3 regions of the Mesorhizobium sp. WSM4817 genome follow, and region 2 is predicted to be linked to each of the others. Evidence: predicted binding sites of a transcription regulator. Region 2 holds the regulator's gene; each other region holds the start of a gene.
The links. Region 2 encodes LexA, which represses DNA repair genes until DNA is damaged. Its sites were predicted from a motif close to TGTTCNNNNTGTGTTCNG; they were not measured.

Region 1: the regulator LexA is predicted to act here: its motif matches at 3,093-3,110, upstream of AC0L2K_RS10595 (DNA recombination protein RmuC).
Region 3: the regulator LexA is predicted to act here: its motif matches at 2,732-2,749, upstream of dinB (DNA polymerase IV).

Annotation. Positions count from the first base shown of each region.
Region 1 covers NZ_JBVVQQ010000006.1:38,036-42,633, reverse strand. Annotated here, with positions in the region: gene truA (tRNA pseudouridine(38-40) synthase TruA) at 1-603, opposite strand, end outside; gene AC0L2K_RS10615 (GNAT family N-acetyltransferase) at 621-1,130, opposite strand; gene fmt (methionyl-tRNA formyltransferase) at 1,127-2,062, opposite strand; gene AC0L2K_RS10605 (hypothetical protein) at 2,093-2,398, opposite strand; gene def (peptide deformylase) at 2,493-3,038, opposite strand; gene AC0L2K_RS10595 (DNA recombination protein RmuC) at 3,144-4,403, shown strand; gene AC0L2K_RS10590 (GFA family protein) at 4,408-4,598, opposite strand, start outside.
Region 2 covers NZ_JBVVQQ010000016.1:155,167-159,764, reverse strand. Annotated here, with positions in the region: gene AC0L2K_RS21935 (ComEC/Rec2 family competence protein) at 1-1,905, shown strand, start outside; gene lexA (transcriptional repressor LexA) at 1,899-2,636, opposite strand; gene AC0L2K_RS21925 (molybdopterin molybdotransferase MoeA) at 2,741-3,946, opposite strand; gene moaC (cyclic pyranopterin monophosphate synthase MoaC) at 3,946-4,443, opposite strand; gene trpC (indole-3-glycerol phosphate synthase TrpC) at 4,510-4,598, opposite strand, start outside.
Region 3 covers NZ_JBVVQQ010000011.1:123,599-128,196, reverse strand. Annotated here, with positions in the region: gene AC0L2K_RS17010 (hypothetical protein) at 1-232, opposite strand, end outside; gene AC0L2K_RS17005 (XRE family transcriptional regulator) at 693-1,388, shown strand; gene AC0L2K_RS17000 (hypothetical protein) at 1,617-1,919, opposite strand; gene AC0L2K_RS16995 (hypothetical protein) at 2,113-2,481, shown strand; gene dinB (DNA polymerase IV) at 2,807-4,048, shown strand; gene AC0L2K_RS16985 (FAD-dependent oxidoreductase) at 4,201-4,598, opposite strand, start outside.

The DNA.
Region 1 (4,598 bases), on a different contig from region 2:
CGAGCGCACCTGATTGTGCAGGAACGAGCGCGCCGAGGCTCGCACTTCGATCATGTCACCCAGCCGACTGACATCCAGCCGGTCGAGCGTCCGGATCGGGTTGTCGGCCTGGCACTGGGTCGATCGGAACGTGGTGAAATCATGCCGCCCCAGCAGCACCTTTGCCGCTTCGTGCATGGCCTCGGCGTCGAGCCGCTTCGGCACCCACCAGATCTTGCCCTTGTCGAGCGCCGCCGGCGCGCGCCGGTTGACGATGCGGTAGAGATAGTGGCGGCCGATCGCCGAGAAACGCGCATCGAAGCTATCCGGCACCACAGCCGCCTTGAGGATGGCGACGCGCGCCTTGGCCGTTTGCAGGTGGGCGTTGACGGCATCGCGCACCTTGTCATCAGGCCACGCCCTGACGAGATCGACATGCGCCACCTGACCGGTCGCATGGACGCCGGCATCGGTGCGGCCGGCGCCGCGCAGCGAGACCTGTTCGCCGCAGAATTTCTCGATCGCCTGTTCGATCGCCTGCTGCACCGAAGGCTGGTCTGCCTGGCGCTGCCAGCCGGCATAGAGGCTGCCGTCATATTCGATGTCGAGGCGAAAACGCGGCATTCCTAAGAAGGATGAGGTTAGGCGGCGAGCGCGGTGCCGAAAGCCGAAGCGTAGACCAGCTTGCCGGTCTCAGGCGCTTCGCCCCAGACCAGCGCCTGCAGCGCTTCGCCCTGGAACTCGCTTTCGAATTTTTCGGCGCGCGCGTGACTGTAGCCGAAGCGGCCATAATATGCGGGATCGCCAAGCACCACCGCCAGCACCTCGCCGGCGTCCTTCAGGCGGATATGCGCCTCGCGGACCAGCGCACCGCCGATGCCGGTGCCATGGAATGACGGCTCGACAGCCAGAGGCGCCAGAGCTACCGCCGGAAAGCTCTTGCCGCCGTTCTGCACGAAAAGCCGCGAAAACAGGATATGGCCGACCACCTGTCCATCTTCTTCCGCCACCAGTTCGACGACGGCATCGCCGCCGCTGACCAGCGCGTCGACCAGGCCGGCCTCCGCCTGCTGGCCGAATGCGTGTTCCTCGACCAGGCGGATCGCCTCGCGGTCCCGCGGCGTCGCCGCGCGTATCGACATCATGCTCATGAGAATTTCATTCCTTTTTCGAGCTTGGCCCCGCGCAGAAATTCCTGCGCGGCAATGGGCCTTCCGCCCGCACGTTGAACTTCGACCAACCTGATCGCGCCTGACCCGCAGGCGACCGTCAGCCGGTCGTCGAGAATTCCTCCCGGCTCGCCGGCGCCTTGCGAAAGCGTCGAGCGAAGCAGTTTCAGCCGCTCCAGGCGGCCGCCAATTTCGATCTCGCACCATGCGCCGGGAAAGGGCGACAGGCAGCGAATATGATCGTGGACTTCGCCAGCAGGCCGCGTCCAGTCCACGCGCGTCTCCGCTTTATCGATCTTTTTGGCATAGGTCACCCCCTCCGTCGCCTGTGCGGCAAAAGTCAGGGCATCCCGTTCCAGACGAGCCAGCGCTTCCGCCATCAGCGCGGCGCCAATGTGCATCAGCCGATCATGCAGTTCGCCGGCCGTCATATTGGGGCCGATGGCGCATTTTTCGGCCATCGCCACCGGGCCGGTGTCCAGGCCTTCTTCCATCCGCATCACCATCATGCCTGTCTCGGTATCGCCGGCCATGATGGCGCGCTGGATAGGGGCGGCGCCGCGCCAGCGTGGCAACAGCGACGCGTGACCATTGAGGCAGCCGAGCCGCGGCGCCTCGAGAATGGGTTTGGGCAACAGCAAGCCATAGGCGACGACGACGGCGACATCGGCCCGCAACGCGCGGAACGCCTGCTGCTCGGTCTCGTTCTTCAGCGACACCGGCGTCCGCACCTCGAGGCCCAGCCGCTCGGCCTCGCGCTGCACCGGCGACGGCGTCAGTTCCAGCCCCCGGCGACCGGCGGCGCGCGGCGGCTGAGTGTAGACGGCTCCAATCTCATGTCCGGCATCCGCGATCGCCCGCAGCGTCGGCACCGAGAATTCGGGCGTACCCATGAAGATGACGCGCAAGGGCATTTTGTTCCGGGTCCGGTCTTCGTCTGGCCGTTAAGTCGGCTCAGTCGAAGTCGCGAACTTTGCGGGTCGGCGACCGAAGTCGCGTTTCCTTTCTGCTTCGATTTCGTTCATGATCTTGGCGAATTCATCGCCAATTGCGTTTTCAGCAGCGAAAGTCGCGCGAATAGCGTCCCATGCCGAAAGACCCGGCTCCAGCCTGGCTTGCCTTTCGGCGACCATGCCTTCGCGCAGAAGAGCTATCGCCTTGCCCGACAGGCTCTGGCCGCTCTTACGCGCCGCCTGCTCGATTTCCCGCTTCAAGGGTTCGGGAATATTTCTGATCAGCATGTCGCTCATCGGCGTCTCCATTTCCTGATCTGGAACAGGGTAGAGGGGCGCTGTCCCGCCAACATCTTCGAAAGGTTCAGCATCAAACTGCGCGAGTATCGCCCTATCCCACTAACTTGCCCGGCGCCTTGCTGCCTGATGGTTTGTCCCTGGCGAGCTTCTTGAACTTCTTCACCACCATGTCGCGCTTCAGCTTCGAGATGTGGTCGATGAACAGAACGCCGTTGAGATGGTCGATTTCGTGCTGCAGGCAAGTCGCCATCAACCCTTCGGCCTCGATCTCCTGCAGCTTGCCGTCGCGATCGAGATATTTCACCCGCACGGCGGCAGGGCGCTCGACCTCGGCATAGTAATCCGGGATCGACAGGCACCCCTCCTCGTAGACCGAGCGCTGATCGGCGCTCTCAAGAATCTCGGGATTGATGAAGACATGCGGCGCCGGCGGCTCGTCTTCCTTGGCGAGGTCGATCACCAGCATGCGCAGCGGTTCGCCGATCTGGATCGCCGCCAGACCAATGCCCGGCGCATCATACATCGTGTCCAGCATATCGTCGGCCAGTTTGCGCAAGGCGCCGTCGACGCGCTCGACCGGTTTCGAAACCTGGCGCAGGACGGGATCGGGAAGGATGATGAGCGGCTTGATCGACATGGCGTCTCACCTAAGACCTCGCACGAAAAGCGTCAACCGGGGCATTTGCAGCGGCGTTCACGTTTTGATCTGTGTCGTCAGGCCGAATCATCTATGCTGTCCGATATGAACGACCTGACCACCATCCTGTCCGAACCGATCGCCCGGCTCGGCGCCACCACGATCACGCTCGGCCACGCGCTGGCATTCGGCGCGGTCCTGTTCCTGGGCCTGTTCGTGGCGCTCGTCGTCGCGCTCTGGCGCTCGGCCAAGGCGCGTGCGGTGGCTGCCGCGGAAGCCGCCGACCACGCCCGCGACGCCGAGGCGCGGATGGCCGGCATCCTGGCAAGCCAGGCCGAGATGCAGGGCCGCATGGGCGCCATCGCCGAAGTGTTCGGGGCGCGGCAGGCCGAACTCACGCAGTCGATCGGCCAGCGTCTCGACGCGATGACCGGCCGTCTCGGCCAGACCATGACCGAGCAGACGAAATCGACGCATGAAAGCCTCGCCAAACTGCAGGAGCGGCTGGCGGTCATCGATACAGCGCAAGGCAACATCCAGTCGCTCGCCAGCCAGGTCGTGCAACTTCAGGCAATCCTCTCCAACAAGCAGACGCGCGGCGCCTTCGGCCAGTCGCGCATGGAGGCGATCGTCGCCGATGGCCTGCCGCACGGTGCCTACGAATTCCAGGCGACCCTGTCGAACGGCAGCCGGCCTGACTGCCTGGTGAAGATGCCGAATGGCGCGCCCGCACTCGCCATCGACGCCAAGTTTCCGCTGGAAGCCTGGAACGCCATCCGTGCCGCCGAAGGCGTCGATTTGCAGAAGGTCGCGGCACAAGCGTTTCGGCGTGACATCGAGGTGCATGTCCGCGATATTTCCGACAAATACCTGATCCAGGGCGAGACGCAGGACACCGCCTTCATGTTCGTGCCGTCGGAATCGGTATTCGCCGAGATCCACGAGAATTTCGAGGGGATTGTCCACAAGGCGCACCGCGCCCGCATCGTCATCGTCTCGCCGTCGCTGCTGATGCTGTCGATCCAGGTCATCCAGGCGATTCTCAAGGACGCCCGCATGCGCGAGCAGGCGCATCTGATCCAGGGCGAAGTCATCCGGCTGATGGAGGATGTCTCGCGCCTCGACGAGCGGGTGCGCAAGCTGCAGAGCCATTTCGGCCAGTCGGCCAAGGATATCGACGATATTCTCGTCTCGACGTCGAAGGTGACCAAGCGCGGCCAAAAGATCGAGGCGCTGGAGTTCGGCGCGCAGCCGACGGAGGGCGACGCCGGATCGGCGGCCAGTGCGAAGACCGAAGCGGGTGCGCGCGTCGCCGACTCCAAGACCGGCCAGCTGAGGCTAAGGGTCGTCGAAGGCGACGACTGAGAGGCTACTGCTCCTCGACGATCATCGTGCCTTCGAACTCCGGCAGCCAAGGCAGCGCCGAGCGGTGCCAGATCTGTTTTCTCGGGATCAGTTGTTCGCGCTGCCGCGCCGTGCCGACCCTGATGCCGTAGACTTTCGGCCCGTCGCCAACCGACGTGGCATAGAGGTGCGTACCGCATTCGCCGCAAAAGGCCT
Region 2 (4,598 bases):
AGGCTCGACCAGATGGCGAACGGCCGGATCAGGCTGACCATCGATGTGATGTCGACCGCCCGGCCGACACTGCGTTATGCACCCGAACGTGTCAGGGTGTCGGCACGCAAGATTCCCGCTGAGATGACCGCAGGCTCGGTGGCAACCGGCTATGTGAGGCTTCTGCCTCCGACTGGCCCGGTCAGACCGGACAGCTTTGACTTTTCCTTTGACAGCTATTTCGCCGGTATCGGTGCCAGTGGCTTTTTCCTCGGCAGTCCAAAGATCGTCGTCTCCGAAGATGCACCGTTAACCGCACGCCTTTCTTCGTCGATCGAGAAGGCGCGCGAATCCATCGCCGACCATATCAGGGACAGCATCGGTGGTGCCGAGGGGGAGATTGCCGCTGCGCTGATCGTCGGCGTGCGTGCCGGCATCCCCGAAGAGATAAACGAATCGATGCGGCGCACCGGCATCTACCACATCATCTCCATTTCCGGCCTGCATATGGCGCTTGTCGCCGGCACCGTCATGGGATTGCTGCGCGGCGCCTTTGCGCTGTTTCCCGACTTTTCGTCGCGCCGGCCGGTCAAAAAATATGCGGCTGCTGCCGCACTCGTCTCCATCGCTGCCTATCTGATCTTTTCCGGTATCGTGGTCGCGGCTGAACGCAGCTTCATCATGCTGGCAGTAATGCTTGTCGCCGTGCTGTTCGACCGGGCGGCACTCACCATGCGCAACCTGGCGATTTCGGCCATCGCCGTTATCGTCGTGTCGCCGCACGAGGTGGTCGGCGCAAGCTTCCAGATGTCGTTCGCCGCGACTGCGGCTCTCGTGGGCGCCTATGCCGGTTGGTCCGACTATCGTGCCGACAAGGCCAAGGCGCCGCGACAGCGACGGTCACCGGTCGCTTTCGTCACGCGCAAGCTCGTCGCCGGGGCAGGCACCATCGCAATGACCTCCATCATTGCCGGCAGCGCCACCGCGCTCTTCGCCATCTGGCACTTCCAGCGCGTCTCGCCGCTCAGCCTGTTCGCCAACCTGGCCGTCATGCCGATCGTCACGATCGTCATGTTCCTGGCGGTCCTCAGCGCCTTGGCAATGCCTTTCGGCCTCGACGGCCCTTTCCTCTACATGATGGGCAAGGGCCTGACGGCGATGATTGCAATTTCGGGATGGATCTCGGAGCGTTCGCCCGTCGATGCAGTCGGCCTGATTTCGTTGCAATCGGTTCTGCTGGTGACGGTCGCCTTAGTCATCGCCACGATGGCGACGACATGGCTGCGGCTTGCGGCACTTCCCTTTGCGCTCGCCGGCCTGCTGACGATTTCCGAGACGCGCACCCCCGACGTGCTGATCTCGGAGGATGCGCATCTGGTGGCGCTGCCGATCGGCGGCGGCGAACTTGCCGTCAACCGGATGCGTTCGAACGAATTCACCACCGACAACTGGAAACATGCGCTGGTTTCAACAACGATCGTCGAGCCGGAGACATTCGAAAAAGGAGATGTGCGGTTCGACATCGCCGATCCGGCCGACCTGCCGCCGGGAGCGCCTTTCACCTGCACTGCCGGCCTGTGCCTGGCCCGGCATCCGTCCGGCGCGCTCATCGCGCTCGCCGACAACCGCAAAACCGCGCGGCCGGCCTGTGCCTTTGCGGATTTGATCGTCATCGACGATGCCACAGCCTATTACAAACCCTGCCGCAACCCGCTGGTTCTCGTCGTCACCAAACGGCAGCTCGCTCGCATGGGCAGTGCCGCCGTCTTCTTCGATCCGCTATCGGCGACAACGCGCGCAGAAATCCGTTTTGCCGTCAGACAGCCATACAGGCCTTGGCATGAGCAGCGGCGATTTTCGCGCGAGGCGAGGGGCCTGCCGCCATACCGCAGGGCCGAGAAACCCAAGAAGCCTGCCGTTCAGTAACGCCGGATCAGTCCGACGAGCTTGCCCTGCACCTTGACCCGGTCCGGCCCGAAGATGCGCGTCTCGTAGGCCGGATTGGCGGCTTCCAGTGCGATCGAGGCACCTTTGCGGCGGAATCGCTTCAGCGTCGCCTCCTCCTCGTCGACCAGAGCGACAATGATCTCGCCAGGCTGGGCGGTTTCGGCGTTGCGGATGATGACCGTGTCGCCGTCGAAGATGCCGGCCTCGATCATCGAATCACCCTTGACCTCCAGCGCGTAGTGCGTGCCGCCGGTGATCATGTCCGGTGGCACCGAGATCGAATGCGTCTGGTGCTGGATGGCGTCGATCGGCACACCGGCAGCGATGCGGCCCATCACCGGTATGGAGACGGTGGCAACGACGTCGTCGTCATTGCCGGCAGCACGCATGCGCGAAGGCGCTGGCTTGATCTGGCGTCCGAGGCCGCCCTGGCCAAGGGAGCCTTGAATGACGCTCGGCGAGAATTTGCGCGCCGCATTGAGGCCCGGCGCGATCGAATCGGGCAGGCGCAGCACCTCCAGCGCGCGGGCGCGGTTGGGCAGGCGGCGAATGAAACCGCGTTCCTCCAGCGCCGTGATCAGCCGGTGGATCCCCGATTTGGAGGCGAGGTCGAGCGCTTCCTTCATCTCGTCGAACGAGGGCGGAATGCCGCTTTCCTTCAGCCGTTCGTGGATGAACATCAGCAGTTCATGTTGTTTGCGTGTCAGCATCGCGACCCCCAACAGAATCAGAAAAACAAACCCAGAACAAACACTATCTGTTCCAGTTGTGTTCCGCAACCATTTAAAGTTTAATGAATGTGTTGACGTTTTGTTCAGCGTAGCATCAGCACGCTGCAGGCGGCGCCCGCTGCGGCTGCGGGAGCGAATGGCTCGCGCACGACCAGTCCGTTGGCGTCGGCCAGCATTCTGAGCATCGAGGAATCCTGGATACTGAACGGCGTTGCCTCAAGCGTGCCAGCTTCTTCCTTCACCACCGCGCGTACATAGTCCTGCCTGAGATCGTTAGCCGGCATGGCGGCGCCGAGCCGCGCCTGACGCATGTCCTGGCGGAAGGCGCGGCCGCCGAGCCGCGCCAGCAGCGGCTTCAGAAAGAGCTGCGTGCAGACCAGGCTGGCCACCGGATTGCCAGGCAGGCCGATGCAGCGGATGGCGCCCAGCCGCCCGAACATCAGTGGCTTGCCGGGCCGCATGGCGATTTTCCAGAAATCGAGCGCCATGCCTTCGCCGGTCAGCACGTCATGGACGAGGTCATGGTCGCCGACCGAGGCGCCGCCCAGCGTGACGATGACGTCCGCGCCTGCGGCGACGGCTTTTGTCACCAGCGCGGCGATCGCGTCCTTGCGGTCGGCGGCGATGCCGAGATCGAGGGCGCTGGCGCCGACCGAGCGGGCCGCGGCGGCGACGCCATAGGCATTGGAGGAGATGATCTGGCCGGGGCCAAGGTCGCTGCCCGGCGGCAGCAATTCGTCGCCGGTGGCGATGATGGCGACCAGCGGCCGTTTCACCACGCGGACCTGCTGGTGGTTGGCCGACGCCGCCAGCGACAATGCCGCCGGATCAAACAGGCGGCCTTTCTCCAGCAGCATGTCGCCCTGCGAGAAATCGAGCCCGAGGCGGCGGATGTTGCGGCCTTCAACCGTCGGCGCGGTCACTTCGACCATGCCGCCGCCGAGGTCGCGGACATTCTCCTGGATGACGATGGTGTCGGCGCCTCCGGGAAGCGGCGCGCCGGTGAAGATGCGCACGGCCTGCGCCGGGCCGACTGTCCCGGCAAAGCCGCGTCCGGCCGGCGCCATGCCGATCACCGAAAGTCTCGCGGGCACGGAGGCGACATCGTCGGCCCGCACGGCATAGCCGTCCATGGCCGACGCGTTGAATGGCGGCTGGGTGCGGAGCGCGATGAGCGGCTCCGCCAGCACGCGGTCGGCGGCATCCATCAGGGCGACGCTTTCAGCCTGCAAGGGCGCAGCATCCGCAAGCAGGTGCTCGAGCGCCTCGGCGACCGCAAGCAGCGCCATTATTGGCCTGCCCCCTGGGCATCCGCCTTGTAGTCGCCGGATTTGCCGCCGGTCTTTTCCACCAGCCTGATGCCGGAGATGGCCATGCCGCGATCGACCGCCTTGGCCATATCATAGATGGTCAGGCAGGCGACCGAGACGGCGGTCAGCGCTTCCATCTCGACGCCGGTCTTGCCGGTGACGCGGGCCAGCGCCGTGACCTTCAGGCCGGGCAGCTTCGCGTCAGGTTCGATGTCTACCGATATCTTGGTCAACAGCAGCGGATGGCAGAGCGGGATCAGCTCATGCGTCCTCTTGGCCGCCATGATGCCGGCGATGCGCGCCGTACCCAGCACGTCGCCCTTCCTGGCATCGCCGTCGAGAATCATTTTCAGCGTTTCGGGCCGCATCGAGACAAGACCTTCGGCGATTGCCGTGCGGGTCGTCTCCGCCTTGTCGCCGACATCGACCATATTGGCTTCGCCTTCTGCGCCAAGATGGGTGAGGGCGGCCGACATCGTCAGGTCACCCTGGAGCGACGTGCGTCCGTTTGGACGCACAAACTACACTCTGACGCTTTGTATCTATGCATCATGCTCTCCGAACATCGATTCCGATTTTCGGGCAGATGCATTGGCGGGCGCCTTGCCCGTCAAAAGCAGGTGCGTCGCAG
Region 3 (4,598 bases), on a different contig from region 2:
GGTCGAGCGGTGCGCGGCAGCGGTTGAACAGGCAGTCGATGAAGCGCATGGCCGCGACATGCGGCTGGCGCCCGACGGCGGCAGCGGGGCGCGGCGACGGCAGCTTGAGGGCCTCGCCGTCGGGCCCTTGGATCTCGCGCACCAACGGGCGCTGCGGCAGCCAGACCGGCGGCGCCAGCCTGGCCGGCGTGCGGGCGATGCTTTGCAATTTTGTGTCGGTATAGGCGGGCATGATGTTCTTCCATCGAGATCGAAAGGGTTGCGTAGATGCCGAAGCTGCCCCCTCTCCCCGTTCACGGGGAGAGGATGCCGGCAGGCAGGTGAGGGGCGGCGCGGCGTCGCCGATTACCTCTCCCAGGGGAAACCGCCCTGCCCGTGCGCCGGGCGAAGACGATGACCGTGCCGTCCTCGGTGCGGCTGCACGAAAGGCCCGCATTGCACGCGCCGAAATTCGGGGCCGGAGCCGTGAGGGGACGGCTCCGGCCGTTCCGGTCGCCGCCGCTGACGGCAGGGCCACCGGATCCGAGGCGCGAGCCTCGGGCTTCGTCCCGGCCGGGGAGGAGGACAGCCGGGACGGATGGGAAAGCGAGATGGAGCGTGGCTTGTGCATGGCTATATATAAGCATAACTCAAAAAATTATGCAAGCCATTCTTTCATGGACGAAACCGATTCTTATGTTTCAGATGGCGCCATGGCGAAAACCTCATTGTCGATCAAGGTCGGGGCGGCGATCCGCAAGGCGCGCAAGCAGCGCGGCCTGGTGATGCGCCATATTGCCGAGCACAACGACACCGACGTCGCCGCTGTCGGCAATTGGGAAACCGGCCGCAACCTGCCGAAAACCGAGAACCTTTTGAAGACCGCCGCCTTCCTGCGCGTCGACCCGGTGGCGCTCGGCAAGGGCGAGGTCGTCTTCCTCGACGACGCCGACAATGTCGCCGACGCCGAGATCGTCACCGACGCCGCCCCCCTGCCCGCCGGCCCGATGGACATCGAGCTTCTGGGCGCCGCGGTCGGCGGCGACGACGGTGACTTCACCTTCAACGGCGAGGTCGCCGGCTATGTCCAGCGCCCGCCCGGCATCGCCCATCTGCGCAAGGTGTTCGCCCTGCACGTGCTCTCCGACTCGATGGTGCCGCGCTACGAGCCCGGCGAGATGCTCTATTGCGGCGGCCGCGACGCTGTGCCCGGCGACCACGTGGTGGTCGAGATGTTTCCCGAGGAAAACGAGCGCAACGGCAAGGCCTTCATCAAAAAGCTGGTCAAGCGGACCGCCGCCGAGTTGGTCGTCGAGCAGTACAATCCGCCGAAGTCGCTGACCTTCAACCGCTACGCGATAAAACACGTCTGGCGCGTCATCCCGCTCAAGGAACTGCTGGGGTACTAGGGCGGCGGCGGAGCGCGCCCTTCTCCCCTTGTGGGAGAAGGTGGATCGGCGCGTAGCGCCGAGCCGGATGAGGGGTGCTGGACGGAATGAGGCATCGGCAATCCGTCGCCTTCGCTTCACTTCCCTGGAGCAAAGGCAGGCGTTGGCGATCCGTCCAACACCCCTCATCCGACCTCGCTTCGCGAGGCCACCTTCTCCCACAAGGGGAGAAGGAATCGCCACTCCCCATCAAGCCCGCCTGGATCTCTCCAGCGGAACCTCGCGCTCGCCAAGCATCCGCGCCTCGGCGCGGCGCTGCTGCCGCTCGTCGATGAACGCCGCCTGGATCGAGACCGCCGCGCCCGGCAGGCCATCGGCGCGACAGGCCGAGCAGCGAAGCCGCCCCGACAGCGCCGCCAGCGGCGTCTGCGCGGTCACCCCGAATCGCCTCAGCTCCGCCGGCTTCCACCATCTGTTTCGACCGCAATCGATACACTCGACCGCGATCGAGACGACCTCGGCGATCGTTGCTTCCTTGCCCGGCAATGCCATCGTCCCTGGTGCCTCGGTTCCTGTTTTGTTCACATCATTAGGGGTTTTTCCCGAAGAGTCGAGTCGGTTCCGCTCAACCCGTGCAAAAGTTTAACTTGTGCCGATTTTCGAGTTATGCTTATATAAAATACTCCAGACGAACGGGCGACGGGACCGGGTCTCCGTCGCGCCGCCGCCAGCCAAGGAGACGAAGATGGACGCCCTCTCCGCCCAGTTCGCCCGCGATTGCGGCTATACCAGCGACAGCCCGGCCATGCTCGCCGCCCTCGCGGCTATCCGCCTCGACGGCATAGGCCGGGCGCGCCTCGGCCATGGCCAGCGCAAGGCGCTGGTCGACCGGCTGAAGCTCGGCGAGGCCTTGTTCGTGGCGGCGATCCGCCCGGCGCAGTCGACTGAGGAGGCGCTCGAGGACGCCGCCCGCTTCATCGCCTGTTATCGCAATATGCCGCGCTGGCGCCAGGAAAGGCGCGGCGCCGATCTCGCCCGCGCCAGGCAGCAGCTTCTGCTGGCGCGCTTCTTCCGCCGCTACGGCCACCGCCTCTGGGCACGGCAGGCGGCGTAGGCTGGAGGTGAGTAACGTCGGCGCTGCCGCGCTGCCGGCACCTTCTCCCCGTATGGTGACGGGGAGAAGGGGCTGGCCGCAGCGTCGGCTCCATTTCTGAACGCCAGAGATTGGCGAAATCCTTTGCGAAGTGTCCCATCTCCCCGTTCCTATACGGGGAGAAGTGCCCGGCAGGGCGATGAGGGGCAGCGCAGACCTGAAGCGATTACCCTCCACCTGCCCTCCACGCTCCTTGACAATCCGCCCTATTTGTTCTCTTTATGTTCGCACAAAACCCACCCTCAGGACAATGCGGCGTTCGAACCGCCGCGGGCGAACGGGCCGGATGGAAGCCAACATCCTCCACGCTGATCTGGACGCTTTCTATGCCTCGGTCGAACAGTTGCTCGACCCCGCCCTGCGCGGCAAGCCGATCGCCGTCGGCGGCGGCGTCGTCTTGGCCGCGTCCTACGAGGCCAGGGCTTTTGGCGTGCGCGGCGGCATGCCGGGGCGGCGCGCGCGGGAACTCTGCCCCGGGCTGATTTTCGTCGGCGGCCATTTCAAGGATTATCAGCGGCTCGGCGATGCGGCTATTCAAGTGCTCGGCGATTTTACCCCGGTGGTCGAGCGGATTTCCATCGATGAGGCCTTTGCCGACGTCGCCGGCTGCACCCACCTGTTCGGCCCGCCGGCCGAGATCGCGACAACCATCCGCCGCCGCGTGCGGGCCGAGCTTGGCTTGCCGATCTCGGTCGGCGTGGCGCGCACCAAGCACCTGGCCAAGATCGCCTCGCAGGTGGCCAAGCCCGACGGGCTGGTAGTGGTCGATCCGCGCCACGAGCTGGAGTTCCTTCACGATCTGCCGGTCGAGCTGATGTGGGGCGTCGGTCCGGTCACCAGGGAGCGGCTGGCCGGCATTGGTGTGCGCACCATCGGCGAACTGGCGAAGACCAATGGTGGGTCGCTGGAGCGTCTGCTCGGCCCGGCGGCAGGTGAAAAACTCAACGCGCTGGCCTGGAACCGCGATCCGCGAAAACTCGAGACGCAGCGCCGGGCACGATCGGCCGGCGCGCAATCGGCGCTCGGCAGGAAACCGGCCGAGGCAAAAATCTTCGTACCCACCCTGCTGCATCTGGCCGACAGGGTCGCCACCAGGCTGCGGGCGAAATCCCGGCCCGGCCGCACGGTGACGGTCCGCGTCCGCTTTGCCGATCTGCGCTCGGTGACGCGTTCGATCACGCTCGACCAGCCGATTTCGGCAACCGCGATGCTGGCCGAGATCGCCGAGGCGCTGGTGCGCAAGGTGCTTGTCGATCATCCGCACGAAAAGACCATTTCGCTGCTGGCGATCGCCGTCTCGCATCTGGAGAAGCAGCCGGCCCTGCAGCTGGAACTGCCGCTCGGCCTCGACGACGACCGCCTCCGCCCCGGCACCAGGAAGGGTGCGGCGCGCTGGACCGCGGACCACGCCATCGACAAGATCCGCGACCGCTTCGGCTGGGAGGCGGTCGGCTATGCCTCGGTCGCGCTCGGCCAATCGCGATCGGTCCCCGATGCGTTTCGCGAGCTGGCCGAAAAGGAATTGTAAGTAAGGGAAGGCAGTAGGCAGTAGGGGAGTAGGGGAATGGCCCCTGGAATGGCTTCCTCACCACTGCCCACTGCCCACTGCCCACTGCCCACTGCCCACTGCCCACTGCCTACTGCCTACTGCCTACTGCCTACTGCCTACTGCCTACTGCCCTACTCGCTTCCCAGCGGCGCCACGGCCGGTCCGTTCAAGGCCGTGCCATCGATTGCAAAATGCGAACCGTGGCAGGGGCAGTCCCAGCAGCGCTCGAGCGAGTTCCAGTGGACGTGGCAGCCGACATGCGTGCATGCGGCCGAGCGCTTGTAGAGCGTGCCGTCGTCATCGCGAAATGCGGCGATCTTGCTGAGCCCTTCGCGGACGATGGCACCTTCTCCCGGTCGCAGCTTATCGACGGAATCGATCTCGCCAGGCGCGATATATTCGGCAAAACTCTTGATCGCCGTCGCATTCTCCGACAGGTAATCGCCGATCGCGCCTGCCGTCTTGCGCGACGGCTCGTAGAGTTCGCGCCAGGGACTTTCCTCCTTCAGAATCAGGTCTGAAATCAACA